Regions from separate parts of the Paenarthrobacter sp. 2TAF44 genome, predicted to be linked through region 2. Evidence: predicted binding sites of a transcription regulator. Region 2 holds the regulator's gene; each other region holds the start of a gene.
The links. Region 2 encodes LexA, which represses DNA repair genes until DNA is damaged. Its sites were predicted from a motif close to TCGAACANNTGTTCGA; they were not measured.

Region 1: the regulator LexA is predicted to act here: its motif matches at 2,005-2,020, upstream of AB4Z15_RS22425 (DUF222 domain-containing protein).
Region 3: the regulator LexA is predicted to act here: its motif matches at 3,891-3,906, upstream of AB4Z15_RS10840 (shikimate dehydrogenase).

What each region holds. Positions count from the first base shown of each region.
Region 1 covers NZ_JBFRFP010000033.1:768-9,460, reverse strand. The annotation lists gene AB4Z15_RS22440 (hypothetical protein) at 1-313, shown strand, start outside; gene AB4Z15_RS22435 (hypothetical protein) at 316-822, shown strand; gene AB4Z15_RS22430 (polyprenol monophosphomannose synthase) at 1,109-1,864, opposite strand; gene AB4Z15_RS22425 (DUF222 domain-containing protein) at 2,107-4,164, shown strand; gene AB4Z15_RS22420 (4-hydroxybenzoate 3-monooxygenase) at 4,346-5,533, opposite strand; gene AB4Z15_RS22415 (IclR family transcriptional regulator) at 5,643-6,383, opposite strand; gene AB4Z15_RS22410 (MFS transporter) at 6,561-7,829, shown strand; gene AB4Z15_RS22405 (Hpt domain-containing protein) at 7,844-8,266, opposite strand; gene AB4Z15_RS22400 (signal peptidase I) at 8,259-8,693, opposite strand, start outside.
Region 2 covers NZ_JBFRFP010000007.1:171,886-182,904, reverse strand. The annotation lists gene priA (bifunctional 1-(5-phosphoribosyl)-5-((5-phosphoribosylamino)methylideneamino)imidazole-4-carboxamide isomerase/phosphoribosylanthranilate isomerase PriA) at 1-218, opposite strand, end outside; gene AB4Z15_RS09485 (hypothetical protein) at 253-411, opposite strand; gene hisH (imidazole glycerol phosphate synthase subunit HisH) at 412-1,173, opposite strand; gene hisB (imidazoleglycerol-phosphate dehydratase HisB) at 1,170-1,796, opposite strand; gene AB4Z15_RS09470 (histidinol-phosphate transaminase) at 1,843-2,961, opposite strand; gene AB4Z15_RS09465 (LysM peptidoglycan-binding domain-containing protein) at 3,039-3,398, opposite strand; gene lexA (transcriptional repressor LexA) at 3,753-4,496, shown strand; gene AB4Z15_RS09455 (ATP-dependent DNA helicase) at 4,506-6,563, opposite strand; gene hflX (GTPase HflX) at 6,556-8,118, opposite strand; gene AB4Z15_RS09445 (class I SAM-dependent methyltransferase) at 8,616-9,230, shown strand; gene dapF (diaminopimelate epimerase) at 9,211-10,179, opposite strand; gene miaA (tRNA (adenosine(37)-N6)-dimethylallyltransferase MiaA) at 10,241-11,019, opposite strand, start outside.
Region 3 covers NZ_JBFRFP010000009.1:96,349-107,367, forward strand. The annotation lists gene AB4Z15_RS10825 (FG-GAP repeat domain-containing protein) at 1-1,408, shown strand, start outside; gene AB4Z15_RS10830 (MFS transporter) at 1,504-2,826, opposite strand; gene AB4Z15_RS10835 (IclR family transcriptional regulator) at 3,029-3,799, shown strand; gene AB4Z15_RS10840 (shikimate dehydrogenase) at 4,004-4,918, shown strand; gene AB4Z15_RS10845 (bifunctional sugar phosphate isomerase/epimerase/4-hydroxyphenylpyruvate dioxygenase family protein) at 4,918-6,789, shown strand; gene pcaH (protocatechuate 3,4-dioxygenase subunit beta) at 6,826-7,710, shown strand; gene pcaG (protocatechuate 3,4-dioxygenase subunit alpha) at 7,715-8,329, shown strand; gene AB4Z15_RS10860 (class-II fumarase/aspartase family protein) at 8,326-9,756, shown strand; gene AB4Z15_RS10865 (alpha/beta fold hydrolase) at 9,749-10,552, shown strand; gene pcaC (4-carboxymuconolactone decarboxylase) at 10,549-10,986, shown strand.

The DNA.
Region 1 (8,693 bases), on a different contig from region 2:
ACGAACTGCTGTTCAGATGGAGTCAATGCACAGTGCACAGGTTCTGCGACTTACAAAGAAACTGTCACTCATGCAAGGGCGACTCGACGCCATCGGCCGGTCGGTCCGGGAGCTTGAAGTCAGCAGAGCCAAACTGGATACGTCCCGTAGGTTGTCACAGGACCGCGAAAACCTGAGCAAGGCCCTCTATGAACTTGCTGGTACCGGCGGTGGCGCCGCGAAGGTCCCCGATCTGGGATTGCGGAATGATCTTAAGGAAGCACGCGAGGCAGTAATTCTGGCCGAAGCACTCCTGGAAGTGAAGGAATCCTGACCATGGAGAACACGCCCGACGCTGTTGAAATCGTGCGCTGGATGAGGAAACCCGGCGACAAACCCATCATCAAATTTGTCACTTTCAGCATTCTTGCTGTGATCCTATGGCTGGTACTGATGATCTTCATGGCTGCCCTGAGAAGCTTCATCCCCGCGGCGATATTCACAGCCGTGTTCGCTGCGATCCTCACCATTCCGACCGTCGCCGCCCAGAGGAGCCTGATGCGCGGCTTGGCAAAACGGATCAACGACACCCTCGCGGAGCTAACCGGAAGCTCCGACGACAAGGTCTCCACAAAGCAGCTACGGAAATTGATCAAGAGCGGCGAACAGGTTTCACTGCTGATCAACGGGGTTCCGGGTTTGCGGCTGCACGTCAAAAGGGTCGCCAGTGCCAAGGAAGATGGCTCCGAGAAGCTCCTTGCAATCATCACGGTTGCTCCGGTGAGCAGTGGAACTGCCAGCTTTGACCGGCTGCTTGAGGCGGCGTTGTACGGAGCTCGGTAGCGCGGGGAGCTGGCCGCCAGGAGGCTACTGAATTAGTCGCGCCGTGGGGTGCGTCGGCTGGACTCGTGGGGCTGGTGGTTAAGACTGTTCCTATCCAACCGCAGGCACCGTCCGACGGGGCCATCGACAAAAAATCGCTGGATGAAGCCCGGGATCTGAGGCAGAATAAGGGTAAGCGGGCGGAACGACCCCGTTGTCGCACCCAAGGGTGCTGACCAGAACACGCCGCTAGACGGCCATTGGTGGCGTTCCGCCCGCCCCAACCACCCGCTTATTCAGCAGCCTCCTAGCCCTTGGGCACTAGAACGCGACTATCACGTTTCAGGCGAAGCTTCCATGGTGTCAGCGCAGATTCAAGCTGCTCCCGGAGATTCATTTTGGAAGCCCCCTCCATGCGTTCTTCAAAATGAATGGGCACCTCGGTGATCTCGAGGGCCCGCTGAGCGGCCCTGTAGTTCATCTCGACTTGGAAGGAATAGCCATCACTCTTGATCGTTGAGACGTCAATAAGGCCGAGGGCTAAAGCACTCCAGGCTTTATACCCAGCCGTGCAGTCCTTCACTTTCAACCCCAAGATCACACTCACGTAGAAGTTGGCCCAAGCGGAGAGGGCCTTTCGGTGCCAGGGCCATTCCGACGCCGTAGAGCCCCCGGCAATATAACGCGAGCCGATAACAACGTCGGCATTCTCCTTCAGAATCTTGTCAATCATGGCTGGGATTGCTGCCACCGGATGGGATAAATCAGCGTCCATTTGGATGACAATTTCTGCATCTTGTGCCAACGCCCGGGTCATCCCAGCCACGTACGCTCGGCCCAAACCATCCTTTTCAGCCCGATGCAGCACGGAAACGGCGCCGTTCGATTTCTTTGCCAACCTGTCTGCGACCTCCCCTGTTCCATCTGGGGAACTGTCATCGACAATGAGCACGTGGAGATTCGGAATGCCCAGTGAATCAAGCTGGGACGTCAGTAGCGGAAGATTCTCCCGTTCATTGTAAGTCGGTACGACAACGGTGACTTTTGGTGCTGTAGTGGTCAAAATATGGGTCCCCAATTCGGTTTCAGAAAGCGCTCGGTCCGTGCTGAACTGCACATGTCCGGGCCGGGTCAGTCTATTGATATTGCAGGGGCAATCTGAAACCGGGCCCACGCCAATCCGTGGGGCAAAAATGTCTGGCTCAGGACACATGGTTGATCCATCGAGACGGTTGGAAATCTTGTGCACCGCGGCCAGCGGCTCTGGGTCCTAAAAATGTCAGACCCTGGTGAGAGGGTTTATTCATGGCAAGCATTGGGGAGATTGTGGCGCGACGGGCAGCGATGTCTGGTGCCACTTTGCGCCCCCGAAGAGTTCCCCGAGCAAGCCACACCGTTCCTGCCAACGAGCTGGCGGCCCATGAAAGCCCGACGGCGGTAGTCACCGATTCGGACAACCCCAGGGGCATTTGGCTGCTTCGCGGCATTGAACCAGGGCCCTTCTCTGACCCTGATGGCGTCGAGCCTAAAGTTGGCCCTGACGTCGAGTCTCTTTCCTCGGGGCTGAGCGTTTCCCCTGGGCTTGATGGTTCCAAGGGGCTTGAGGATTTGCCTGGGCCTAGCGTTTCCCGCGGGCTTGACCGTACGCTGGCACTTGGGGATGCGCTGGCTGAAAGCGCTCAGGCGTTGGAATCTCTGCGTTCCGCCACTGTGGCCGGTGCGCTGGCGTTCGGGTTCACCGAGGCCGCGGGATTCGCCGGGCGGGTGGAGGAGATTGCCCGTACCGTGGAGTACCTGCAGGTTGTCGCGGCGCACGCCGTAGAGCGGACCCGCACGCAAGCCCAGCAGTCACGGCCCTCATCCGTCGCTGGCACGGGATGGCAGACAGGGTGGACAGACCCCGGAACCACCGGCTCGGACTCAGCCGGGGCTGTTGCTGGATCCGATGCTCCTGAAGGATCCGCTACTGCTGCGGGGCCAGGTGTTGTGGTTTCGGCAGTAGTTGTTACTGCGGCGGACGCTGCTGCGGTGGCCGATGATGGCTACCGGAACGCCGCGGAATTCCTCCGCGCGAGCCTGCGGATCAGCAAAAGCGAAGCCAACCGCCGCCTCGCCCTGGCCGCCGAAGTCCTCCCCCGGACCGGAATCGCCGGGCAACACATCCCGCCCCGCCGCGAAATCCTCGCCCAAGCCCTCGAAACCACACAGATACCCACCCGGTCCGCGACCATCATCAGCAGCGCACTGGAAAATGTCCGGCAGCTCACCGATGACGACACCCTCACCCGGATGGAACACGCCCTCACCGTCACAGCCATTGAATCCGACCCGGACTTCGTCACCAAAATGGCCAAACGCTGGGTCGATTCGATCGACCAAGACGGTCCCGAACCGTCCGAGGAAGTTCTCCGCCAACTCCAAGGCGCGTTCTTCCGTCGCCGACGCCGCCACGGGCTGCACCACATCGAAATCTTCGCCACCGCCGAACAATACGAAACCCTCACCACCGCCATGAACGTCGCCACCAACCCCCGACTCACCACCGGAGACAGCAACATCAATGGCGAGGGCGGCGGGACGAACAATGCCACCGGCGAAGGCGACGAGAGCGGTGACGGGAGCGGCGGCGGGAATAACGACACCCGGAACAAACCAGCGGGCCCGGACCTGGACCGGCGTTCCCGGCCCATGAAACTCCTCGACGGACTCGTCGGAGCCTGCGCGGTCGCCATGACCACCGGGAAACTGCCAGCAAACGGCGGACTCCGCCCCCAAGTCACGACCACCATCAACGTGCGCGACCTCTTCCAACAACTCAACGGCGCGGCCAACACCACCACAACCGGCGCGGCAGCCACCACCCCGCCCGGCACGGCAGCCACCACCCCGCCCGGCGCAGCCACCACCGGAGCTGGCGCGCAACACTCCCGGATCAGCTCCGGTACCGCGACCTTCGTCGGCCCGATGCACCCGAACACCATCCGCAAAATCGCCTGCGACGCCGACATCCTCCCCGTCCTGCTCGGCAGCGACTCCCGCGTCCTGGACATCGGCCGCACCACCCGGATCTTCCCACCCCACATCCGCAAAGCCATCACCGCCCGGGACGGTGGCTGCGCGTTCCCCGACTGCACCATGCCCGCCCCCTGGTGCGAAGCCCACCACATCACCTACTGGTCACACGGCGGCACCACCTCCACCGAGAATGGCACGCTTCTCTGCAGCCACCACCACCACGTCATCCACAAGGAACAATGGCGGATCGACATGACCACCGGCGTGCCCTGGTTCACCCCACCACCACACATCGACCCCCACCAAACACCACGACGCAACCACCACCACACACCCCTCAGAACATAAGAGTGTGTCGCATTCAATTGCGCCCCGGCTGCCTGGCTAAAACAGCAGTGGCTATCTAACTGACGCCAAAAGCTCACAGCCGAAGGCGACAGACCGAAGTGACAGCGCGCCGTCGAGCGCTCGTAAACTAAGCCCCGGACGTAAGCTGAGCCGCGGCCCTAAACTCAGCCGCGACGAAGCCTTACCGCGACGTCGGCCAGCCCGTGTATGACTCTGCCAAGTACGCCTTGGCGTGCTCGGACGAGACCACGGAATGCAGCTCGCCCAGCTGACGTGCACGGTCGAAGTCGCCTGCGCCGGGAACGGTATGCAGCATGGAGGTCATCCAGTAAGAGAAATGCTGGGCCTTCCACACACGGTCCAGGGCGCGGTCGCTGTAGGAATCCAGCAGTGCGGTGGAACCGGTGGAGTAGAAGGAGTCCAAGCCTTCGAACAACACCTTCACGTCGTGTATCGCGAGGTTAAGGCCCTTGGCGCCGGTGGGCGGGACGGTGTGTGCGGCATCGCCGGCAAGGAAAAGATTGCCGTGGCGCATCGGAGTGTGAACGAAGCTTCGGAACGGCAGGACCATCTTTTCCAGGACAGGGCCTTCGTTGAGCTCAAAGCCGTTGCCGTTTACACGTTTGCGCAATTCGGACCAGATGCGTTCATCGTCCCAGTCGGCCACGTTTTCCTTGGGGTCGCACTGGAAGTACATGCGCTGTACTGTCTCGGTTCTCTGGCTGATCAAGGCAAAACCGTGCTCGGAGTTTGCATAGATCAGTTCGTCAGAGCTGCGCGGAGCCTGGGCCAGGATACCGAACCAAGCGAACGGGTATTCGTGGAAGAACCACTTCCGGTTGGCTTCGGGGATCTGGAAGCGGCAGTGGCTGCGGGACCCGTCAGCGCCAACGAGGAAGTCGGCCTGAATCTCGAACTCGTGGCCCTCCGAGTCAGTGAACCAGACTTTCGGCTGACCCTCGAGATCGTGAACAGTGGTGTCCGTGACGCTGTACCGAACGTCGCCACCGTCGGCCTCGCGCCGTGCGGCGAGGTCGGCGAAAACGTCCGTTTGCGGGTACAACCATACGGACTCACCAACCAACTCTTTGAAGTTGATACGGTGACTTTCGCCGTTGAATCGCAGCTCGATGCCATCGTGCCGGTCACCTTCGCGCAGCACCCGGTCTGAGACGCCGGAGTCCACCAGCAGGTTGACAGTGCCATGTTCCAGAATGCCTGCGCGAACAGTTTGATGGATCTGTTCGCGGCTTCGGACCTCCACCACCACGGATTCGATGCCTTGCTTGGCCAGCAAGTGGGAGAGCATGAGCCCGGCCGGTCCTGCGCCCATGATGGCGACTTGAGTAGTAACGGTAGTGCGTGCCATGGTGTTCCTCGCTTCGTTGCGGTCCCGCTGGGACGGGATGAGCCTGGAATCAGTGTGGCGCGTGCCGGGTGACCGACGTTACATGGATTCCGTTCAACGGAAACCCATATCAATCCCTAAGTTGTCTGCCTATGCCCCGGGCAGCGGTCTGTAGCGCCGGAACGAGGGCCTGCAGCCGCATCTCAGCCAGGGGCACCACCACGCCAAGGGCCGCTACAGTGCGCCGCTTGCCGTTCATCACCGGCACCGCGATACCCCAGGTGTCCGGATCGACGACGCCAGCCAACTGCGCATAGCCCAGCTGCGCGGCCTCCGCCAACAGGTGCCGTACGACGTCGGAAGTTACCTTTCCGGCCGGGTCGTGGAATTGCTCGAGGTACTCCGCCTGCAATTCCCGGGACTGGTGTGCCATCAGCGCCAGGCCGGCGGAGGAAATGTGGACCGGCATGCGACCGGCCACGCGGGCTCGGTTGGCAACGGAGCCACGACGCGAAAGTCGCTCCACGAACAGCGCCTCCCAGCCCTCAAGCACTGCGAGGTTTACGTTCTGGTTCAAGACTTGCTGAATATCCTCCATGAAGGGCATGGCCGCTTGGCGGAGTGCGAGCGTGGGCGAATTTCTGTTGACGAGTTCCCACAATCGGAGCCCGAGCCGAACGTTCCCGCCAGCACCAAGTTCCAGCAAGCCATGCTCGGAGAGTTGCCGGACCAACCGGTGGGCGGACGACAACGGGAGGCCTGACCTGTCGGCGAGTTCGCTCAGTTGCAGCGAGGTGGCGCCTTCGGGGAAGGCCTCAATCACCCGAACTACGCGATCCACCACGGAGTCGCCAGATGCTGAGTTGGCCACGATGCGCTCCTTGCTGCTGTTCCTATGTCAGACGCCTCTTCTACCAAACGTCAGTGCACGTCTTCCATTCAATGGTAGAACGTGCTTCAGGTTACTCCCGTCGGTGATACAACTCTCATAACTGACCGGCCGTTCTGCTGGCCACATCCACTCTCAAGACGAACTCCCGAGGACACTATGCCAACGATGCCATCTGCCCGCCGCTCCCAATGGCCAGTCTGGCTTTGCTGGCTAGCCATGGTCTTGGACGGCTTCGACCTGGTGGTCCTGGGGACGGTGATTCCAACGCTCATCAAGACCGGCGACATAGGCTTTGACGCCGTTGGAGCTACCTTCGCTGCAACTATCTCCTTGGTAGGCGTGGGACTCGGCGCACTGTTTATCGCTCCGCTGTCCGATAAGTTCGGCCGACGGAAGCTCTTGATCGCCTGTGTAGCGGGCTTCTCACTCTTCACGATCGGCGTCGCTTTCGCGCCCAACGTGGCGGTCTTCTCGATCCTGCGCCTTCTGGCAGGCCTTGGGCTCGGCGCTTGCCTTCCCGCCGCCCTCGCGTACATGAACGACTACGCACCGGCAGGATCAGCCGGAAAGTCGACCACGCGGACCATGACCGGCTATCACGTAGGCGCTGTTGCGACAGCGTTCCTGGCCATCCTCGTGGTCCCCAACTGGCGCCTCATGTTTATCATTGGCGGCATCGCAGGGCTGGCGCTCCTTCCATTCCTGTGGGCGAGACTGCCGGAGTCGCTCCCCGAAGCAGCCCCCGTCAAGGTGGACGAAACGACAAAGGCGGCACCCGGCGTCGTGCCTTCCACTGGCGGCAAGCAAAAGACCGGGTTCCGCGACCTCCTGCAAAAGCCGTATCCGCTGGTGGCCGTGGGCATTGGCATCGCGTCGTTCATGGGTTTGTTGCTGGTTTATGGCTTGAACACATGGTTGCCGCAGTTGATGGCAGCTGCCGGTTATACCGTGAGCACAGGCCTGACGCTGCTGCTGGTCCTCAACCTCGGCGCCGTGGCTGGGCTGGTGTTGGCCGGAATTCTTGCCGACCGGCATGGAACCAAGAAGATAGTGCTGCTGTGGTTCGGGCTTTCAGCAGTGTTCCTGGCCGTGCTCAGCGTGAAGATCCAGAGTGAGTTCCTGCTGAACGCCGCGGTGTTTGTCACCGGCGTCTTCGTCTTCAGCTCGCAGGTTCTGGTCTACGCATGGGTCAGTCAGCTGTTTCCGGCGCGACTCCGGGGAACGGCACTCGGGTTCGCTGCCGGCGTCGGACGCCTTGGTGCGATCGTTGGTCCTGCCGTGACTGGAACACTGGTGGCCGCAAACATTGCCTATCCCGCCGGCTTCTACGTGTTCGCCGCAGCGGGACTCTTGGCTGTCGCAGCACTGCTCCTGGTGCCTCATCAGGTCAAAAGTCCTGAGCCCGTGCCAGCGGGAGAACGGTAACCGCCGGTACGACGCTAAGTGCTCCGCTGGCCCTCCAACTTTCCGGGCTGCGGGTGAAGTGACTCGCGGGCCTTGCCCAACAGCTGCGGTCTAGCCGCGTAACAGCGATCGGTGTATTGCCGGAGCGCCGGAAGTGCCTGGACGGCGTAGTCGAAGTGTTCCTCGCGGATCATCGACTCGATGGCCTTGCACTGGTCCTCAGTCTCAAGCGCGCCCACCATTGCCGAGGAGATCTTGAGGCTCAGCACAGCATCCATGCTGGCATCGGCGTCGTGTTGGCAGAGGCCGTTGGAGATCCTCAGTAGTCTGCCAGGCAACATCGAAAGGTAAGTGGAGAGGAAACGCAACGCCGGGGTGGGGTCTCCCATTTCATCGGCCAGGGCCTGCAACCTGCACGGTTCCAGAGCCGGAACCTGACCGTCTGCCTCGTCAGTCATGGCTGGCTGCTTGTGGCTGCGCGGCGTCTTCCAACGTCGACTTGTTGGGGTCCTTACTCCAGATGGAGGCGAGCATCCCGATGACCAAGATCCCGGGCGCTCCATACATCAGGATGTTCAGGACGAGCGGTTCACGGAGGGCACGAATGGCATTCCCGACGTAGGGGATGGTTGCGATCTGCTTATCCACCGTTTTGCCCTGCAGGGTGGCGATCCATGGATCGATGCCATTATTCGCGTCGCCCTTGGTCTGGACGGCTACGCTGCCATCGGCTGTAGCGGTTATCTCAGTGATGCGATGAGTCTCCACCCGCTGGTCTTCAACGGGGATGTGGTAGGTGATGATGTCGCCCACCTTGAGGTCGACGATCGGCGTCGGAACGGTCACGACGACGTCGCCCGGGTTGATCAACGGCGCCATCGACCC
Region 2 (11,019 bases):
CTGATGAGGTCCGCGTTGTTGCCACGGCCAAAAGCGGCGTCGAGGTCCACCATGTGCACCCACTCAGCACCGGCGTTCTGCCAGTTCAAGGCAGCTTCCAGAGGCGTGCCGTAGCTGGTTTCCGAGCCTGCCTCGCCTTGCAGCAGGCGGACTGCCTGGCCATCAACGATGTCGACGGCGGGGAGGAGTTCCAGAACGGACTGGGCAGAGGTGGTCATGTGTGTCCTAGGAGTTGATGGGGACGCGAGGGGTTCAGTTGCCCGGCGGCGTCAGGAGATAGGCGGCCAGCAGGGACATCCCCGCCAGCACGTAGAAAGAGACGGAAACCCACAGTGGCTTTTTCTGCTGGTGGAAAGAGATACCTCCACCCACCAGCACGCCGGCAAGGCCCATGAGCACTACCGACCACATCTAGGCTGCACCACGATCGTCCGCTGCCGGAGCCTGTGCCACCGTGGATCCAGGCTTGCGAAGGCCATCCACCCAGTTGCGCAGGAGGCGCGCCCCTGCGTCTCCGGATTTCTCGGGGTGGAACTGGGTTGCGCACAGGGGGCCGTTTTCGACGGCGGCGATAAAGCGTGCACCGTGCTCGGACCAGGTCACCAGAGGTGGGGCCATCCGAGGCTGGACGACGTCGAAGTTCCACTCCTGCACGCCGTATGAGTGCACAAAGTAGAAGCGTTCCTGCTCAACGCCCGCGAAAAGCTTTGATCCTTCAGGGACGTCCACCGTGTTCCAACCCATGTGGGGAACCACAGGGGCGGGAAGGAGTTCAACCTTGCCCGGCCATTCGGCCATGCCCTCGGACTCGGTGCCGTGCTCGACTCCGGCTTCGAAGAGCACCTGCAGCCCAACGCAGATTGCCAAGACAGGCCGCCCACCTGCGACGCGGCGGCCGATCATGCGGATGGCATCGACGGCCTTGAGTTCCTTCATTACCGTTTCAAAGGCGCCGACGCCGGGGACCAGCAGCCCGTCGGCATTCAGGACATCCTCAGGCTTGGAGCTGAGAACCACTTCGGCGCCCGCACGCTCAAGGGCGCGAACGGCTGAACGGACGTTGCCCGAACCGTAGTCCAGCACCGTAACCGTGGGCTTACCTTCAGGCGACTCCGGCTTGAGGTTAGCCGAAGCGTCAGTAACCGCACCGTCCTTCAGGATTTGCCCGCTCATAGCGCCCCCTTGGTGGATGGAATGCCCTCGACTCGGGGATCCGACTCCACTGCCGAGCGAAGAGCCCGCGCGAAGGCTTTGAACTGGGCCTCGACGATGTGGTGCGGATCGCGGCCTGCAAGGACGTTCATGTGCAGGCAGATACCGGCGTGCAACGTGATGGCTTCAAAGACGTGACGGGTCAACGAACCCGTGAAGTGGCCACCGATGAGGTGGTACTCCTGCCCCGCGGGTTCTCCTCCGTGTACCAGATATGGGCGCCCCGAAACATCCACGACAGCGTGCGCCAAGGCTTCGTCCAATGGAACCGTAGCTTCACCAAAGCGGCGGATTCCGGCTTTGTTGCCCAAGGCAGTACGCAAGACCTCACCAAAAGTAATGGCCACATCCTCCACGGTGTGGTGGGCATCGATGTGGGTGTCACCCGTGGCCTTGACGGTCATGTCGATCAGGGAGTGCTTGCACAACGCCGTCAGCATGTGGTCATAGAAGGGAACCGTGGTGCTGATGTCCGAGACACCGGTGCCATCCAGGTTGATCTCCACCAGGACGGAGGATTCGCTGGTGGTGCGCTCCATGCGCGCAGTGCGGTCAGCGGACGGCGTGGCGCCGGTTTCGCTCATTGGGACGTCCTTATACACGAAGAATGGGGTGGGTCTATTGACAAGTTTAGTTGGGCTGGGACGCAGGGCTGTCCAGAAGGGCTTCCAAGGCCTCAAGGAAGGCCGTTGTTTCCTTTTCCGTTCCCGCAGTCACCCGCAGGTGTCCTGGAATGCCGACGTCACGGATCAGGACGCCCGCATCCAGCAGGCCCTGCCAGATCGCGTGCGGGTTCGAAAGCCCACCGAAGAAAACGTAGTTTGAGTCCGAGGCCGCAGGCTTGAGTCCCATTCGGAGGAGCTCGGTCACAATGCGGTCGCGTTGGACCTTGATGTCCTCGACGTCGGCCATGAGCGCTTCGCGGTGGTTGAGGGCAGCCAGGGCCGTGGCTTGCGTGACCGCTGAGAGGTGGTAAGGCAGCCGGACGAGCCTGATGGCGTCAGTAACCTCAGGTGCGGCAGCCATGTAGCCCAGGCGCGCACCTGCCAGGGCAAAGGCCTTGCTCATGGTGCGTGAGACGATCAAACGCTCCCGCCCGGGAAGCAGCGTCAGCGCGCTGGGCGTGTTGTCGTGCGCGAACTCGTGGTAGGCCTCATCCACGATGACGATAGCTTGGCTGGCATCGCCGGCTTCGTACACAGCTTCGACGACGTCCAGCCCCAAGCCCGTTCCCGTGGGGTTGTTCGGAGAGCACAGGAACACGATATTCGCGCCAGTCTCCTTCACCTGGGCAGCAGCGGAAGCCGCATCCAGGCCATAGTCATCAGCTCGCACTCCACGGACGTACTCAGTGTCCGTGCCACTGGCAAGCAACGGGTACATGGAATACGTGGGAGGGAAGCCCAATGCCTTGCGCCCCGGACCTCCGAAGGCCTGCAGAATCTGCTGCAGGACCTCGTTGGAGCCGTTGGCCGCCCAGATGTTGTCCGCGGAAAGCCCGTGACCGAGGTAATCGGCGAGGGATTCACGAAGTTCGGTGAACTCGCGGTCAGGGTATCGGTTCAGGCCCGTGGCCGCAGCCGCAACGGCCTCGGTAATGGCCGCTTGCACATCGGCCGGCACGCCATGGGTGTTCTCGTTGACGTTGAGCAAAATGGGGACATCAAGCTGCGGCGCGCCATAGGGGCTCAGTCCACGCAGGTTGGTCCGGAGGGGAAGTCGGTCAAGTCGCTCAAGCTGGTCACTCACCAAGACAGTTTAAGGTGCCGGTGCGACTGCAGAGTAACTGTGACGCCAGGGACGGTGACCCATAGCCCCCTGGCCACTCAATTCGCGGGAACGAACAGCTGCTGGCCGGGCTGGATGCGTCCTCCGCGGAGATCGTTCAACTGGATGATTTCTGCGATGACATCACGCGGGTCCCTCTCCGGCGCGGCCGCACCGGCGATGCCCCACAGTGACTGCCCGGGCTGGACAGTAACCGTGACGGCCACCGGCGGCTGCAGTTGGGACTGGGAATCCGAAGCCTTGGCCGGAGAGTTGATGAAGCCGGCAAGGCTCAGCAGCGCGGCAAGCAGCAGCATGGCGGGGATGCCGAAGAACACGATCCTGCCGCGCCGGGTAAGCCGGAGACGCGTAGGCGCCGGGGTGTTGCGGAATTCGTGGAACGTAGAGATTGCGGACATGAGCTGAGCCCTTCTGAGCGATTGCCTGCATCGGATGCCCGTTGCCGGCTGCCAATTCCTTGTGTTCGTTGGACCGCCCCGGATATTCGAACACTTTCTTCGAACATCCGAGCCAGGTTCAACTTTTATAGAACACATATTCGAACCTTGCTATGACATTTTTAGCACTTATCAACGAACGGTGTCGAGACTCGCTAGAACGAATGTTTGATAAACGCCTGTGCCTGGCCTAGGTTTGAGTGAAGAAACAGGCACTGTTTCAGTGGAACAGGAGGGTCTGACATTTTTTCAGATCCAACATCCCCGGGCACACTTCAGACCGTGACCGGGCGGAACAGAAGGGCATTGGCGAACATGGCAGCGAAAGCCACCGGCGGCGGGGCACCCCTGCGGAGCCAGCAGCCTCAAAAGAGTCCCAAAAGCCTGACTGTCCGGCAGAAGAAAATCCTGGAAACCATCCAGCGGTCCGTCAATGACAACGGCTATCCGCCCAGCATGCGCGAAATTGGTGACACCGTTGGTCTGGCGAGCCTGTCCAGCGTCACCCATCAGCTCTCCCAGTTGGAGAAGCTGGGCTACCTGCGCAGAGATCCCAAGCGCCCCCGCGCCATGGAAGTCCTCATGCCTTTGACCCTTGACGGCGGGACAATTCCCGGAGTCGAAGCAGCTACCACACTGCGTAGCGCAGGTGGACTCGCCGTGACGGAGTTGGCCAGTGCCAGCGACACCGCCATGGTGCCCCTGGTGGGACGCATCGCGGCCGGTGGCCCCATCCTCGCAGACCAGACTATTGAGGACGTCCTGCCCCTGCCCCGGCAACTGGTGGGCCACGGCGAACTGTTCATGCTGAAGGTCGCTGGTGACTCCATGATCGATGCCGCAATTTGTGACGGTGACTGGGTAGTTGTCCGGCGCCAGAATGACGCCATCAACGGTGACATCGTGGCAGCACTCCTGGATGACGAAGCCACGGTAAAAACCTTCCGCCAGCGGGACGGCCACACGTGGCTGCTCCCCCAGAACACGCAGTACGAACCGATACTGGGAGACCAGGCCACCATTATGGGCAAGGTCGTCTCGGTCCTGCGCTCCCTTTAGGGCGTTTGCCTACGTTTTCTTTGCGCCCAAGCGTTCCAGGACGCCGCGCACAACATTGCGATCCGTCGTTGCCCAGAAGGGTGGCAAAGCTGCACGCAGGAACGCGCCGTACCGTTCCGTGGAAAGCCGTGAGTCCAGGACGGCGACCACGCCTTTGTCGCCAGTGGAGCGAATGAGGCGTCCTGCCCCCTGCGCCAAGCGAATTGCCGCATGCGTAGCTGACACCGCCATGAACCCGTTGCCCCCGGACTGCGCAACAGCTCGCGAGCGTGCGGTCATCAGCGGGTCGTCCGGCCGCGGGAACGGAATGCGGTCAATCACCACAAGGCGGCATGAACCGCCAGGGACGTCGACGCCCTGCCACAAGGACATCGTGCCAAAGAGGCAGGTGTCCGGTTCGTCGGCAAACTGCTTCACGAGCGCTGCCATAGTGGATTCGCCTTGGCAGAGGATGTCCACATCCAGACGTGGTCGCATCGCCTCTGCGGCTTCCTCGGCCGCCCGACGTGAGGAGAAGAGGCACAGGGCTCCCCCACCGGAAGCACGGATGAGGTCTTCAAGCTCATCCAGTGCCTCGGGAGAAGTGCCCCTGCCGGGCTTGGGCAGGTGCTTGGCCACGTAAAGGACACCCTGCTTCGGATAATCAAAAGGCGATCCGACGTCCAACCCAGTCCAGCTCGGTGCACCCTCTCCAATCAGCCCCAGGCCACCGGCGGCAGGCTCAAAGGCGGATCCAATAGCGAGCGTGGCAGAAGTAAGCACCACTGTGTGCCCTGCGAAAAGGCCTTCCCGCAGCCGGCCGGCAACGCTAAGCGGAGCGATGTTGATCAGTGCGGGCGCGGTCTCATCCGGCGGGGAGTACCCCTGCTGGGGATCGAAGGTGCTGTTCCTGGAGAACCACACCACTTCACGGTTCTCCTTGGCTGCGAGCATCCGCTCGCACAGTTCCAGAATGAGCATGAGCCGTGAGCGCGCAAGCTGCCGGCCGCCGTCGACCGCGTTTGAAGAGTCAGTCTTCGAGTCAGACAACGCAGCGCGTGTGGCATCACGCAGTTGGTCCAGGCAGTCCAGTTGTTCGTCGTTTAGCCCGTTGGGCAGCAGTCCGTTGGGGACTCCGGCAATGGCCATGTCCAGTCGGTCGGCTGCCGCGTTCAGGGCGTCTACGGTAATGGCGGTGTGCTTACGCGCGCTCGAAGCCGCAGCATGCACCATTGCTACGGACAGCTGGCCCGTGACGGCCCCCGTGACCCTGTCCTGCAGCTCATGAGCTTCATCAACCACAACGACGTCGTACTCGGGCAGTACAGCAAGCCCTTCGAAGGCACTGACTGCAAGCATGGCATGGTTGGTGACCACGACGTCCGCCTCGGCCGCCCGGGCACGTGCCTGCTCGCTGAAGCATTCCTCAGCGAGTGGGCACTTCTGTGCCCCCAAACACTCCATTGACGTCACGGAGACCTGCCTCCAGGCCCGATCCGTCACCCCCGGCATCAGTTCATCGCGGTCGCCCGTGGCCGTCTTTTCGGCCCATTCACGGAGCCGGATGACTTCCTGGCCCAATTGCGACGACGGGCCGCCAACCGCCGCTGCGAAATGCGGCACGCTGGTGTCCTCACCCAGGGAAAAAAGTTGGCCCTCGGATGGCTCTTCGCTGGGGAAGCCGCCCTCCAGCTTTTGCAGGCAAACATAATTTGCCCGGCCCTTGACGAGTGCCACGTTCACGGGACGCTCGAGGGCCGGGCTTATGGTCTCCAACAGCCGGGGCAGGTCCCGGCCCACAATCTGTGTTTGCAGGGCCAAGGTAGCGGTGGACACAAGCGTCGGTTTGTCGCTGTCCATGGAATGGGCGATCAACGGAATCAGGTAAGCCAAGGACTTACCCGTTCCCGTTCCGGCCTGGACCAGCAGATGTTCACCGGACTCGATGGCCCGGGTGACTTGCCTTGCCATCTCGTGCTGGCCTGAACGGCTTTGACCGCCCATCCCGTCAACAGCTTTGTCCAACAGCTCGAGGGTGAACTTCTCCCCCACTGACTCGACGACGTCCGCCGCCACCTTCTCAACCATTGCTGACGAATGACTCCAGCTCGGCGGCCAATCCTTCACGAACCATGGCCACCACGCGGGTTCCGTTTTCCTCGTGCTCGAGGCTCAGGATTTCCGAATCGGAGTTGTGCAGCTTGTTGACCATGTCACCACGGTCATACGGGATGAGGACCTCGAGGCGGACTCCCGGCCGGGGAATCGACCGGCTGATCTCTTCCAGGAGTTCAGGTATGCCCTGGCCCGTGCGGGTGGAAACCACGGCGTGCCGCGGCTCCTTCTGCTTCAGGCGTTCCACGACGAAAGGATCCGCTACGTCGACCTTGTTCAGGACGATGATTTCCGGAACCTTGCGGGCGTCGACCTCGGTGAAGACAGCACGCACTGCCGCGATTTGCCCTTCCGGGTCCGGGTGGGAGGCGTCCACGACATGCAGGATCAGGTCTGCGTCCGCTACTTCTTCCAGTGTGGAGCGGAAGGCTTCCACCAGCTGCGTAGGAAGCGAGCGGACGAATCCAACGGTGTCAGCCAGCGTGTAGCCGATGCCATCCGGGGTCTGTGCCTTCCTGACGGTCGGGTCCAGGGTGGCGAACAGGGCGTTTTCCACCAGCACCCCAGCATCGGTCAGCCGGTTCAGGAGCGAAGACTTTCCAGCGTTGGTATAGCCGGCGATTGCGACCGAGGGTACGGCATTACGACGGCGGTTGGCCCGCTTGGTCTCGCGCGCCGGCTTCATCGCGGCGATCTCCCGACGCAGCTTGGCCATGCGCGTCCGGATCCTGCGGCGATCGAGCTCGATCTTTGTTTCGCCTGGACCACGGGAACCCATACCGGCACCGGCTCCACCCACTTGGCCACCCGCCTGGCGGGACATGGAGTCACCCCAACCACGGAGCCTGGGGAGCAGGTACTCGAGTTGTGCGAGTTCAACCTGTGCCTTACCTTCGCGGCTCTTTGCGTGCTGGGCAAAGATATCCAGGATCAGCGTTGTCCGGTCCACAACCTTGACCTTGACGATGTCCTCAAGTCCGCGTCGCTGCGAGGGGGAAAGCTCGGTGTCGACCACCACGGTATCGGCGCCAGTGGCGGCCACGATGTCCTTGAGTTCCTGTGCCTTGCCCGATCCGAGGAACGTGCCGGGGTCCGGCTTTGTGCGCCGCTGAACCAGGCCGTCAAGGACCTCGGATCCTGCTGTCTCTGCCAATGCTGCGAGTTCGCGAAGCGAATTCTCGGCGTCAGCCAAAGTGCCTTCTGTCCACAGGCCAGCCAGGACAACGCGCTCCAGGCGCAGCTGCCGGTACTCAACCTCTGTGACGTCTTCGAGTTCGGTGGAAAGGCCCGCGGTGCGGCGGAGCGCACGTCGTTCCGCCAAGTCTTCCTGGTCGCCGTCGTAAATGCTGTGTTCGTGGTCAAGCGTGGAGATCGCTTGTGCCCTGCCGAAAACACCTTTGGCATCATTGTCATCGGATGCCTGTGCAGGTACATCCTTGGAAAGAATCCGGTCAATGACAGCCTGGATTTGTTCAGGACTCATGTCCTGGGCGTCGGAATCGGATCCGGAGTGCTTCTGGGTGGTCATGGTCTCCTTAGACTGTTCGGCATATCCAGAATAGTGCTGTTTTGCGTCCAATGGGACGGTATTCGCGGTGGGCTGACGAGCTTCGGCCATATAGGGCCTCCTGTGGTGCTTGGATCGAGCGGGTTGGTCCGCGGGAGGTCCTGTCCTGCAGGAGAATTCATCGCCAAACCCATAAACCAAGAGCTGACAGCAGATGGCAGGGCCACTGCTTTCGCGACAGCTGGGGTGGGACATGTTCTACTGAGCAACCGCGATCAACCAACAACGGGCGATTGCGGAGTCTGCCGGACGGAACCTGCGGGCGGAATGGCCATGAGCTGGGCTGATACGCCAAGCGGGCCTGCATCGCGGGCAGGTGCCTTGCCGACGTGAAAGGGTCGGCTCGGGCTGATTACTCAAAGATCAAGAACATGCCTTCCACATTAGCAGCACTGTCAAACTGTCCCGGCCCGAGGGCAGTTTCCCAAGCCGCCGATAGCCAACTAATCTGGCAAATTATGGAGTCTGCACACTATTTCAGCGCCCAACCGGCCGGTCCGTTCACTCGCAAGCCCCTCACTGTGGAACTGGCTGGAGCTACCCGTCATGTGCAGACGTCGTCGGGCATCTTCAGCCCCGACGGTGTGGACAAGGGCACCAAGGTACTTTTGGCCGAGGTTCCACCGCCTTCGCCCCGGGGCAACCTGCTGGATATTGGGTGCGGTTGGGGTCCTGTTGCCCTCACGATGGGGCTCATGGCGCCCCTGGCACAGGTCTACGCCGTGGATGTCAACGAGCGCTGCATCGCCTTGACCAACGAGAACGCGGCTGCCCTTGGCTTGAACAACGTGAAGGCCAGCCTCCCGGATGAGGTAGACCCCGGCGTCGAATTCGACACGATCTGGTCCAACCCGCCGATCCGCATCGGCAAGGACGAACTACACTCGCTGCTCCTGACGTGGCTGCCCCGGCTGGCACCTGGCGGCAACGCGTGGATGGTGGTTCAGAAGAACCTGGGCTCGGACTCCCTCCAACGCTGGCTGGCCAACGAACTGGACAAGTCCTTCACGGTTTCCCGCGAGAGCACTTCGAAGTCTTTCAGGATCCTTCGCGTCAGGAAAGCGTCCCACTAGCCACAATGACTGCGGGGCCGCTGAGCTCAACGTGTTCCCGGCCATCCTCACCCGGGAAGAACTTCACGTCCACCACGCCACCGGGAACGTTGACGTGCCAAGAGTTGGGGGCGCTGCTGCCAGCCCAATGACGGATCGCGACGGCGGCGGCACAAGCCCCGGTGCCACACGATTGGGTTTCGCCGACTCCACGCTCGTGGACGCGCATAGTGATGGTTCCCACGCCGTCGTGAACCAGCGGCTCTGCGGGTACTACAAACTCGACATTGGTGCCGTTGGCAGGCTTGGGATCCACTGCCGGCGCGGTGAATAATTTCGTAGCGGAGAGTTCGCTGAGCTCGGCAAGCGCAACCACAGTGTGCGGGTTGCCCATGCTGACGGAGAGGCCGGGCCTGGCCACTTCCAGGCCGTCTGCGCTGACCAAGGCATCCATGGCTTTGCTTTGTGCTTCTGCAGGGAAAATGAATTCCCACGGGCCCATATCCACGGCATAGCCGTCGGCCGTGCACACAATCTTCTTAATCCCGCCACGTGTTCCGATGGTCAAGGACTGGCCCGGACCAAGCTCCACCAGGCCTTCGGCAATCAGGAAATGCACGAAGACGCGGACGCCGTTGCCGCACATCTCGGACAGCGAACCATCGCCGTTACGGTAGTCCATGAACCATTCCGCAGAGGCGTCCTGCTCAAGCAGGACGCGGCCTTCGGGCAGATACCGCGAAGGAACAGCACGGATAAGACCGTCGCCACCTATCCCCCGATGCCTGTCGCACAGCTGTGCTACTTGCTCGGGAGAGATCTCGTGGACATCACCGGGATCAGCAATCAGGACGAAATCATTGCCCGTTCCATGGCCCTTGGAAAACGCCAAGCCGGAAAGGCTGGCAGTGGGCACGGGGGCGCCGGCAGCGGCGGACTGCTGGGCGGGAACTGCGGCGGTTTGATCCATGGGACTAGGCTACCCGCCGGGCAGGTTCGGCCAGAAATTGCTGTCGTGAGCGCCAGCCCGGCTAGGCCAGCGCGACTGCTTTGGACACGAGCTCCGAATCCTGCCAATCGAGCCACGCGATCCGCGGATCGGCCCGAAACCACGTCAATTGTCGCCGGGCGAACTGCCTCGTGGCCACAATGGTTTCTTCAGCTGCCTCCGGGACGCTGACTTCGGAGTCGAGCACCCTGAGGAATTGTGCATATCCCAGTGCACGCGAGGCTGTCTTGCCGCGTCGCAGGCCAGCCGCATCAAGCCGTTCCACTTCCTGCAGCAACCCCGCATCCACCATCCGGTGTACGCGGATCGCCAGCCGCTCCCGCAGGACCTCGCGGTCCACAGACAGGCCAATCTGCAGGGCCGGCTGGAAGTACTCGCGTTGTGGCATGAACGAGCTGAACGGGCGCCCTGTCATTCCGTAAACCTCCAGGGCCCTGATCACCCGCCGGGCATCCCCCAGACGGCCTGCCGAGACGGGATCCACCTTTTCAAGCCGGGCCCGCAACGGCGCCAGACCGAAGGTTTCCCATTCATCCTCAAGCCGTTTTCGCAAGTCGGGGTCCGTGCCGGGGAACTCCAGTACATCCAGGGCGGCCCGCACGTAGAGGCCAGAGCCGCCCACCATGATGGCCCGCTTGCCCCGGGCGTGGATGTCATTGATGACGGCGCGGCATTCCGCTTGGAAGTCCGCCACGCTGGCTTCCTCCGTGACGTCCTTTGTGTCCAGCAGATGATGTGGCACGCCCTTGCGTTCGTCCACAGTGATCTTGGCCGTACCGATGTCCATGCCGCGATAGAACT
Region 3 (11,019 bases), on a different contig from region 2:
GCTGCTCTTCAATGGCCTCCCGGGAAACCGGCTGGACGATCCGGTGCAGATCGGCTCGGGTTGGGGCATTTTCAACGCCGTCCTGGGAACGTCGGACTTCAATGGTGACGGCTTCCCGGACATCCTGGCCCGCACAAGTGACGGCGCATTGTGGCTCTATCCCGGCAACGGCAAGGGTGGATTCCTCACACGGAGCCAGGTGGGGTTTGGTTGGCAGGGCTTTACCCAGTTGGTCGCGGCGGGGGACTTCAACGCCGATGGCCGGAGCGACCTGATTGCTGCCGGCACGGATGGCCGCCTGTGGTTGTATCCAGGCAATGGCACAGGTGGTTTCCTCGCCCAAACGCAGATCGGCCAGGGCTGGGATTCCTTCAACAGCCTGGCAGCGTCAGGTTCGTTCGGTGGCGGTGCCCCAGGTCTGCTGGCGCGAGCCAGCGACGGCACCCTCTACGTCTACCCCGGGGATGGCAAGGGTGGCTTCCTGCCGCGTGACGCCGTCGGAACTGGTTGGAACGGGGTAGGCGACATCATCGGCGGCCGGGACTTCACCGGAGACAAACGCGTGGACGTCCTGACGGCGGCAGCGGGTGGCGGTATGACCCTCTATCCGGGTGACGGCAGTGGCTTCGCGGATCGGCTTGCGATCGGTACCGGATGGAACCAGTTCCTTCAGGTGTGGGAAGCGGGCGATTTCGACGGCGATGCTGTCGCGGACATCCTGGCGCGAGGCACCGACGGTGCGTTGTGGCTTTATCCAGGCAACGGATCGGGCAGCTTCCTTCCCCGTGTTCAGGTTGGATGGGGCTGGGGCCAGTTCACGTCGGTATTGAGTGCCGGAGATTTCGACGGCGATTCGCACTCCGATCTTGTGGCCCGGGCTTCGGACGGGACACTATGGCTTTACCCGACGGACGGAACGGGACAGTTCCTTGCACGTAAACAGATCGGAACCGGATGGCAAGGCTTCGAGCAGTTGCTGGCCCCGGGCGATTTCACGGGCGACGGAAAGCCGGACATCGTTGCCCAGTCTGGCGATGGCGTGCTGTGGGTCTACCCGGGCAATGGCTCCGGAGGGTTCCTTGCCCGCAAGCAGATCGGCACCGGGTGGGACATGTTTAACCTGGTCCTGCAGGCCGGTGACTTCAACGGCGATGGAAGGGAAGACCTGGTTGGCCGTTCCGGCGATGGCGGACTCTGGCTCTACCCGGGCAACGGCGCTGGCGGCTTCCTTACACGCTCCTACCTTGGTTCAGGGTGGAACATGTTCTCCAGCATCGCTGCCCTCGGTAATGGGTTCACGGGTACTGGCGACCCCTCTGTGGTGGGAGTCGCCGGCGACGGAACGTTGCTGACGTACTCCGGGACGGGCGCGGGGAAGTTCAAGCCGGTGGCGCTCAATCCGCGGTAGGTAGTTCTGTGGTGGACAGGAAAAGCCCGGAATGTCAGAGGACATTCCGGGCTTTTCCGTTGCCGGCGCCCAGCAAGTGGGAGGAGCGCGGCGACTTACTTGTGCAAGCCGAGTTCCGCCGTCGGGACCTTTGCTGACTCGCGTGCCGTCATGGCTGAGACCGCCGCGATCAGGCAGATGACTGCGGTGAAGATGGAGATCTGGACCCAGCCGCCAGGCTTGGTGCCGCCGAGGGCGGTGACGATGGTCGGAGCAAAGCCGGCCATGAGGAAGCCGAGCTGCGTACCGATGGCCAAACCGGAGAAGCGGACCTTGGTGCTGAACATTTCACCGTAGAAGGACGGCCACACGGCGTTGGCGGCTGCATACCCGAAGGAGAAGAACACCACGGAGACCAGGAACATGAGCGGGACGACTCCCGATTCCAAAGTCAGCAGGAACACCGGAGTCATGATGGCGCTGGCGATGGCGCCGTAGATGAAGACTGGCTTGCGGCCGATCTTGTCAGCGAGCATGCCGAACAGCGGCTGGGTACCGAGGGCCACAATGTTGGCTACGACAACGAGCCACAAGGTGATGGTGCCGCTGACGTGGGCCACGTCCTGGGCGTACTTGATGGCCAGGGTTCCAAACACGGTACTCACGGCGGCGATGAAGGCGCAGCACACCACGCGGAGGACGTCGCGCCAGTGCAACCTGAGGAGGTCTGCAATGGGCAGCTTGGCGATCTGGTTGTTCTTCTTGGCCTCGGCGAATGCCGGCGGCTCGTGCAGGGTGCGTCGGATGAAGAACGCCACGATGACTACTACGGCACTGAGCCAGAACGGGATGCGCCAGCCGATGCCGTACTTGATCTCGTCCGGGAGCGCGAGTACTGGAATGAAGACGAGCGCTGCCAAAATCTGGCCGCCCTGGGTGCCGGTCAGTGTCCATGAGGTGAAGAACGAGCGGCGGTTGTCCGGAGCGTGCTCCAGCGTCATTGACGAGGCACCGGCCTGCTCACCGGCAGCCGAAAGACCTTGGGCAAGGCGGGCAAGTACCAGCAGGACGGGAGCCCACCAGCCAATCGTCTTGAAGTCCGGGAGGCAGCCGATTACGAAAGTCGCGGCACCCATCAGGACCAGCGTGAACATGAGGACCTTCTGCCGGCCGATCCTGTCGCCGAAGTGCCCCAGGATGACAGCGCCCACAGGGCGGGCAACGTAGGCGAAGCCGAACGTTGCGAAGGACATGATCGATGCGTTGGTGTCCGCGTCCGGGAAGAACACGTGCGGGAAAATCAGGGCTGCGGCGGAGCCGAAGATGAAGAAATCGTAGTACTCCACTGCGCTTCCCAGGAAGCTGGCGAGTGCCGCCTTCTTGGGAGTTCCTGCTGGGGTAACTGTGCCTGGCGTCGCTGACGGCATTGTGTGGCTCATGGGTGTTCCTTCTGTGACGACGATGTCGCGGGTCTGGCTTCTGCGGGAAGACCAGAGCGAGGTGCGGCCGGATCAATCCCAAAGTAACCACATGGTGAGAGCTACTTGTGCAATACAGCAATAGTGGCCGTGACTGGGGTCACTTGTCAAGACTTGTCCCCACGATCTAGAAATAGCTCTCACGATGTGGGAGCATCTAAGCATGAGTGTGAAAGAGGACACAAAGACCGACATGGTCGGCAAGGCCCTGGGCCTGTTGGTATTGCTGGGAAATGAGCCCAAAGGCGCTAGTGCGGCGGATCTGGCCAGGAGTGCGGGACTTCCGTTCAGTACGACGTACCGCCTGCTCGGCTCGCTGACGCGCGATGGATTCGTGGACTACGAGCCGGACGGCCGTCGGTATCACTTGGGATTGCGGGTTTTTCAGCTGGGCCAGCGGGTGTCCAACCACCATGGGTTCGCAGCAACCGCCCTTCCTGTACTCCAGCGCGTCACCGAGAAGACCGAGGAAGCGACCATCCTCTCCGTGCGCGATGGCAACCATCATCTGACAGTCAATAAGGTGGACGGCCCCAAGACCTTCCGCGTCACGAGCGATCCCGGTCATCTGGGCGCGCTGCATACGACGTCCGTGGGTAAGGCGATCGTCGCTTTTGAGAACGACGCCGAACGCGAACGGCTGCTCGAAGAGTTGCCTTTGGAGCCACTCACTGAGCGCTCCATCACCAACCGGGCTGCGTTCCGAGCGGAGATTGAGCAGGTGCGCCGGCAGGGCTACGCGGTGATGGACGAAGAAAACGAGATCGGTATGCGCGCGGTCGCCGTGCCGGTCCTCAATTCCCAAGGCCACGCCTTTGCATCTCTCGCCACGGCCGTGCCGGTGTTTCGTCTCACCATGGACGAACTCATCGCCCACGTACCCACGTTGCAGGAGGCTGCGGCTGAACTCGCGGCCCGCCTGCCCCAGCGCTAAGCCAACTAGGTCGCAGTTAAGCGCGTTTAGAAGGTCCAAAACGCGCACTATTGCTACTTAGTTGGGTGAGGGCAGCGCAAATGTTCGCGATAAGAACAAGCGTGCGGAATATGAACACTTGTAGTAGTCTAAATAGCACCCGGTCCGGCGGCGCTCTCAGAAAGTGCCTAAAGCCCGGGGTGCTGAAGTCAAAGGAGCTTTAGGATGAGCAATCGAGCCGAGTCCGTTCTGGTGGGCCTCATAGGCGACGGCGTCATGCCCTCGCTCACGCCGCCCATGCACGAACGCGAAGCCGACGTGCAGGGCCTTCGCTTGCTGTACCGCCCCATCGACCTACTGGAACTCGCGTTGCCGGCCACCGCCGTCGGGGATCTCCTCACCGCAGCCCAGCGCATGGGCTTCAATGGCCTGAACATCACGCACCCGTGCAAGCAGTTGGTGCTGGAGCACCTTGACGAAATTTCCGACGACGCCCGCAGGCTGGGTGCCGTTAATACAGTCCTGATTCAGGATGGTCGGTTCATCGGCCACAACACTGACTTCTCGGGTTTCGGCGCTGCGCTCACCAACGGTCTCCCTGATGCCAAGCTCGACCGCGTGGTCCAGCTGGGTGCTGGCGGTGCCGGGTCCGCCGTCGCCTACGCGTTGCTCAAGGCCGGGGTCGGCGTGCTGGACCTCGTGGACATGGACGCCACCCGTGCGGCCGATCGTGCCACGGAACTCGGCGAACTCTTTCCGGCGGCAAGCGTCACGCCACGCACTCCCACTGACTTACCGGAGATCATGCCGCTCGCCGATGGCCTGGTGCACTGCACCCCTATCGGTATGGCCGCCCATCCGGGACTGCCCCTGGACATCGATCTCCTGGAACCGCGCCACTGGGTTGCCGACATCGTCTACCGACCGATCGAGACACGGCTAGTCCGCGAGGCGCGCGCCAAGGGTTGCGACGTCCTCGACGGCGGCAGGATGGCGGTCGGTCAGGCGGCCGACGCTTTCCAGCTCTTCACCGGACGCGACGCCGATCGCGACCGCATGCGGGCACACTTCCTGGAGCTGATCGCCGTGGAAGATGCCGCAGCCTCACTGGCCCCTGAGCTGACGAAGGCGGGTCACTGATGCGCACTGGAATCGCTACCGTCTGCCTCTCCGGCACTCTGAAAGAGAAGATGCAGGCTTGCGCAATAGCGGGCTTTGACGGCATCGAAATCTTCGAGCAGGACCTCGTCACCTCGCCGCTCAGCCCCGAGGATGTGCGGAAAATGGCTGCCGATCTCGGCCTGGGCCTGGACCTCTACCAACCCTTCCGCGACTTCGACGGCGTCACTCCGGACTTGCTCAAGGCCAACCTTCGCCGGGCCGAAGCGAAATTTAGTCTGATGGAACGGCTGGGCATGGACACCATCCTGGTCTGCTCCAACGTGGCGACGGCAACAATCGACGACGACGAACTTCGTGCCTCCCAACTGGCAGAGCTTGCTGAACTGGCGGGGGACCACGGCGTCAAAGTTGCCTACGAAGCATTGGCCTGGGGCAAGTACGTCAACGATTACGAGCACGCGTATCGCTTGGTCGAGATGGTTGACCACCCCAACCTCGGCACGTGCCTGGACTCCTTCCACATCCTTTCCCGCGACTGGGATACAGCGCCGATCGAGGACATCAACGCGGAGAAGATCTTTTTCGTCCAGGTGGCCGACGCCCCTAAACTCTCCATGGACGTCCTCTCCTGGAGCCGCCACTACCGCGTGTTCCCTGGCGAGGGTCAGTTCGAGCTTGCCAAGTTCATGGGCCACGTGGTCCGCGCCGGCTATACAGGTCCGGTTTCGCTGGAAGTTTTCAACGATGTCTTCCGCCAGTCTGATGTCGAGCGGACAGCCGTCGACGCCATGCGCTCCCTGATCTGGCTGGAGGAGCAGAGCGCCAAGTGGCTCGAAAGCACCTCCGAGGACTCCGCAGCCGGCAACGGAAGCGCCTCCCGGCGTCGTTATCCCATGGAACTGGCCACGCTGCCCAAGGTGAACGAACCGGCCGGCTTCAACTTCGCCGAGGTCAAGGCCGACGACACCGCCCAGCTTGAGAAACTCCTTGGCCAGCTTGGCTTCGAGTTCGAGGGCCGCCACCGCACCAAGGACGTCCAGCTCTGGACCATGGGCCAGGCGCGCGTGATCATCAACGAGCAAGCTGCACAGCATGCCGAACCGGCTATTGCCGCCCTAGGGTTCGACGTCGACTCTCCAGTGATTGCCTCCGCTCGCGCCCAACAACTCAAGGCGCCAGTCGTGGCACGCAAGGTCCAAGCCGATGAGGAAGTGTTCCAAGGCATCTCTGCCCCGGACTCCACCGAAATCTTCCTGTGCCAGGGCAGCCCGGACGGGACCGCCGCGTGGACGCACGAGTTTGGCGAGGGGCTGGAACACGTTTCCGGTGCGCAAAATGCCGTGATTGACCACGTAAATCTGGCCCAGCCGTGGCAGCACTTCGACGAAGCCGTCCTGTTCTACACCAGCGCCCTGGCCCTTGAACCGCAGCCGTTCGCCGAAGTCCCGAGCCCCAGCGGCCTGGTGCGCTCGCAGGTCATGGAGACCTCGGACGGCTCAGTCAGGCTGGTGCTGAACCTCGCACCGGCACAGCAGGCGCAAACTGCCCGCAAAACGTACCAGGAACACATCGCGTTCGGCGTGAACGACCTCGTGGGGGCAGCCCGGTCGGCCCGCGATCGTGGCCTCGAGTTCCTGCAGATCCCCGCCAACTATTACGAAGACCTGGACGCGCGGTTCGATCTTGAACCGGAATTCCTGGCCACCCTCAAGGAGCTCAATCTCCTGTACGACCGCGACGCCAACGGAGAATTCCTCCACTTCTACACCGCCACGGTTGGGAGCGTGTTCTTCGAAATGGTGGAACGCCGCGGCAACTACGACGGCTACGGAGCGCCCAACGCGCCGGTGCGCCACGCCGTCCAATACGACTCGCTGCACCGCATTTAGACCCATAACGAAGCAATCAACCGAAAGGAGCCGGCCGTGCCACAAGAACAGACAGCACAAGTCAACTCTGCACAGGCGCTCGAATCCGAGGAACTCGTGCCTCCCGCAGAGCCGCACGCCGCGCATGATTCCAAGAAAGTGGAAACCCAGGCGGATCTCAGTGCTGAGATGAGGGGCATCGGGGACCGCTATGCGGAGGCACTGAAGAACGGCAAGGCGCCGGAGACCATGCCCCGGCTGGACTACGCTCCGTACCGCAGCAGCATCCTGCGCCACCCGACCAAGAGCCTGCACCACGCGGACCCGGAGACGATCGAGCTATTCTCGCCCGCGTTCGGCCACCAGGACGTGCACGCGCTGGAATCAGACCTGACCATCCAACACAACGGCGAGCCGCAGGGCGAACGCATCATCGTTGCTGGCCGCGTTCTTGATGGCGACGGTCGCCCAGTCGCCGGTCAGCTCGTGGAAATCTGGCAGGCCAACGCAGCCGGCCGCTACATCCACAAGCGCGACCAGCACCCCGCACCGCTGGACCCGAACTTCACCGGCGTCGGCCGCTGCATCACCGGTGACGATGGCTCATACAGCTTCACCACCATCAAACCCGGCGCGTACCCATGGAAGAACCACCTGAACGCGTGGCGCCCGGCCCACATCCACTTCTCCATGTTCGGCTCGGAATTCACGCAACGCATCGTCACTCAGATGTACTTCCCAGGCGATCAGCTCTTTCCGCTGGACCCGATTTACCAGTCGATCGTGGACCAGGACGCACGGGACCGCCTCGTGGCAGAGTACGACCACGAGCTGACCAGCCCCGAATGGGCCCTCGGCTACAAGTGGGACATCATCCTGACCGGCTCCCAGCGGACCTGGACAGAGAACGAAGCATTCGGCGACGCCGGGGACGAGGAATAAGCACATGAGCAAGCTGACACCCACACCGGGCCAAACCGTCGGACCCTTCTACGGCTACGCCCTCCCCTTTAACAAGGACAACGAACTCCTCGCCCCGGGCAGCCCGGGAAGCATCCGCCTGCAAGGCACGGTCTACGACGGCGCCGGCAACACCATCCCGGACGCCATCCTTGAAATTTGGCAGCCGGACTCCGATGGCAACATCGTCCAGCGCACCGGATCCCTGGTCCGCGATGGCTACACCTTCACCGGCTGGGGCCGCGGCTCCGTGGGAAACTCCGGCGTGTACACGTTCACCACCGTCAACCCAGGACCCACCTCTCCGGGTGCGGCACCCTTCATCTCGGTTGCGGTCTTTGCCCGCGGCCTCATGAACCGCCTCTTCACGCGCGTCTACCTGCCGGAAAACGAAGAAGCCCTGGCCAACGATCCGCTGCTGAGCTCCCTGGATCCCGAGCGTCGCAAGACGCTGATCGCCCGTCGCGACCCTGATGGGGGCCTCACCTGGGACATCCGGCTGCAGGGCGGCGACGAGACCGTCTTCCTGGATTTCCAGCAGGACGGTTCGCTGGAACCCAGCGTCAACGCGGACTCATCTGTAACGGAAAACCAGCCATGACCGACGGCGACTTCGGCCTCCTAAGCCCGGTCTCGGCGTCGCCCGCTGTTGCGGCGCTGACGGGCGACCGTGCCGTGATCGCGGCGATCCTCGACGTCGAAGCCGCCTGGGCGGTTGTCCTTGAGGAGGCGGGGCTCGTCCCTGCAGGTTCCGCCGCGGTTGTGGCCGAAGCCGCCAATCCCGGTTCTTATGATGTTGCCGCAATCGCGGAACGCGCCCAAGGCGGGGGCAACCCGGTGATTCCGCTGCTCGGTGACCTGCGGGCCCGGGTGAAGTCCGTGGACGCTTCTGCGCTAACCGCTGTCCACACCTCCCTTACCAGCCAGGACGTCCTCGACTCCGCCCTCATGCTGCTCGCCAGCCGCACCATTTCTGCGCTGATGGCTGACGTGAAACGCACGACGACGGCGCTCGCCATCTTGGCGGGGCAGCACGCGGACACACTGTGCGTGGGCAGGAGCCTGACGCAGCATGCGCTTCCGTACACGTTCGGGCTCAAGGCTGCGCAGTGGTTCCACGGTGTGGCCACTGCGGCTGCCCGCTTGGAATCCCTTGAGCTGCCCATCCAGTTTGGCGGGGCTGGCGGGACCTTGGCGTCGGCAACCAAACTGACTGCTTCCTTGCAGAGCACTCCTTTTGATCTTGCCGATTCCTTGGCCTCAAAGCTTGGCCTTGCATCCGCGCCTGCTCCTTGGCACACCAACCGACTGGCAGTCACGTCCCTGGGCGATGGACTTGCTGCCCTGATTGATTCCTTGGGCAAAATCGCCGCGGACCTACTGTTCCTGAGCCGGCCGGAAGTCGCCGAACTCGGCGAACCATTGGCTGCCGGACGCGGGGTTTCCTCGGCCATGCCGCAGAAGCAGAATCCCGTTCTGTCCGTACTCATCCGCAGCGCGGCGCTGCAGGCACCCGGCCTTGCGTCGCAGCTGCACCTCGCGGCGGCCACCTTCAACGACGAGCGCCCGGACGGCGCCTGGCACAGCGAATGGCCGGCCCTGCGCCAGCTGCTCGCCTTGGCCTTGGGGTCCTCAGGTCACGTCAGCGAACTCACGGAAGGCCTTCGTATCTTCCCGGAAGCGATGCGCCGGAACCTCGAGATCTCAGGGCCGCTGCTCCTCAGCGAAGGTGTGATGGCCGCCGTCGTGCCTCTCCTGGGTCCGGACGGAAAACAAAAGCTGCAGAACGTCGTCGATGAAACGCTCAAGGCGCCCGCGGCCGAGCAGACGCGGATTTACACCAAGCTGCTGCGCGAAGCTGTCCCTGCGGACAAGCTTTCCGACGCGGAGCTCAAGGCATTGCTTGACCCCGCAAGCTACCTCGGAGAAGCCGCCGAGATCACGCGCAGGATCCTTGCCGCCTATCCGGACTATGCAAGGTCTGCCGCCTCCGACTCACCGACAACGAAGGGAGCCACCCGTGGCTAAGCCAACCGTCAAGGCTGTTCTGCTCTCCCCGCAGCGCGAACTGGGAACCAAGCCGCTCCTGGTGGTGGGACCGTCGCTGGGTACGTCCACTGTGCTCTGGACGGAAACCGCGGCCCTCCTTGGAGACGACTACGACGTCATCGGCTGGGACCTCCCTGGCCACGGCATCTCGCCAGCCGCCACCGAAGGTTTCGATATCGCGGAACTGGCGGACGCCGTCGTCGATCTTGTCGACTTTGTGAGTCCGGGCGCGAAGTTCCACTACGCGGGCGTCTCGCTGGGTGGGGCCACCGGCTTGCAACTCGGCATCAAGCACGGCGACCGTCTCCGCAGCCTGTCTGTCCAGTGCAGCGGCGCCAAACTCGGCACGCCCGAGGGCTGGCTGGAGCGCGCCGAAACTGTGCGCAAGCTAGGGACGCCGGTGATGATTCAGGGCTCCGCCGAACGCTGGTTTGCCGCTGGCTTCATGGACCGGCAGCCGGAAATCAGCAGCCGCCTCCTTCACGCCCTACGCGACGCCGACCGCTTCAGCTACTCGTTCTGCTGTGAAGCCCTCGCCGGATTCGACGTCCGCGAGCAGCTCGGCAGTATCACCGTTCCCACCCAGGCGATTGCCGGCGTCGAGGACTCTGTGGCGCCGCCGTCACTGGCCGAAGCTTTTGTTTCCGGTATCACCGCGGGCGGCGGAACCGCTCAGGCGGTGGCGCTCGACGGCGTCGCGCACCTCGCCCCAGCGGAGGCGCCTGCAGTTGTGGCCGGGTTGATGCGGACCTTTATGAAGGAGAACGGACGATGACCTCTTTATCTCCCGAGCGGAATGGTGCCGTTCAGCCGAGCGCCACCGGACAGGACATCTACGACGCCGGCATGGCGGCACGCCGCGAAGTGCTCGGCGATGAGCATGTGGACCGCGCGAACGCCAACATGGACTCCTTCACCGAGGACTATCAGGACATGATCACCAGGATCGCTTGGGGTGGCATCTGGACGCGGCCCGGTCTTAGCCGGCAAATGCGCTCCGCCGTCACCCTCACTGCACTGGTGGCGCACGGTCACTGGGAGGAGCTCGCGATGCACATCCGGGCGGCTCTCAACAACGGCCTGAGCAGGGACGAGATCAAGGAAATCCTGCTGCAGACCGCAATTTATTGCAGTGTTCCCTCGGCCAATTCGGCCTTCAAGACGGCGCAGAAAGTCTTCGCCGAGATCGACGCCAACGAACCCAACTAGGTCGCATTTAAGCGCGTTTAGAAGGTCCAAAAC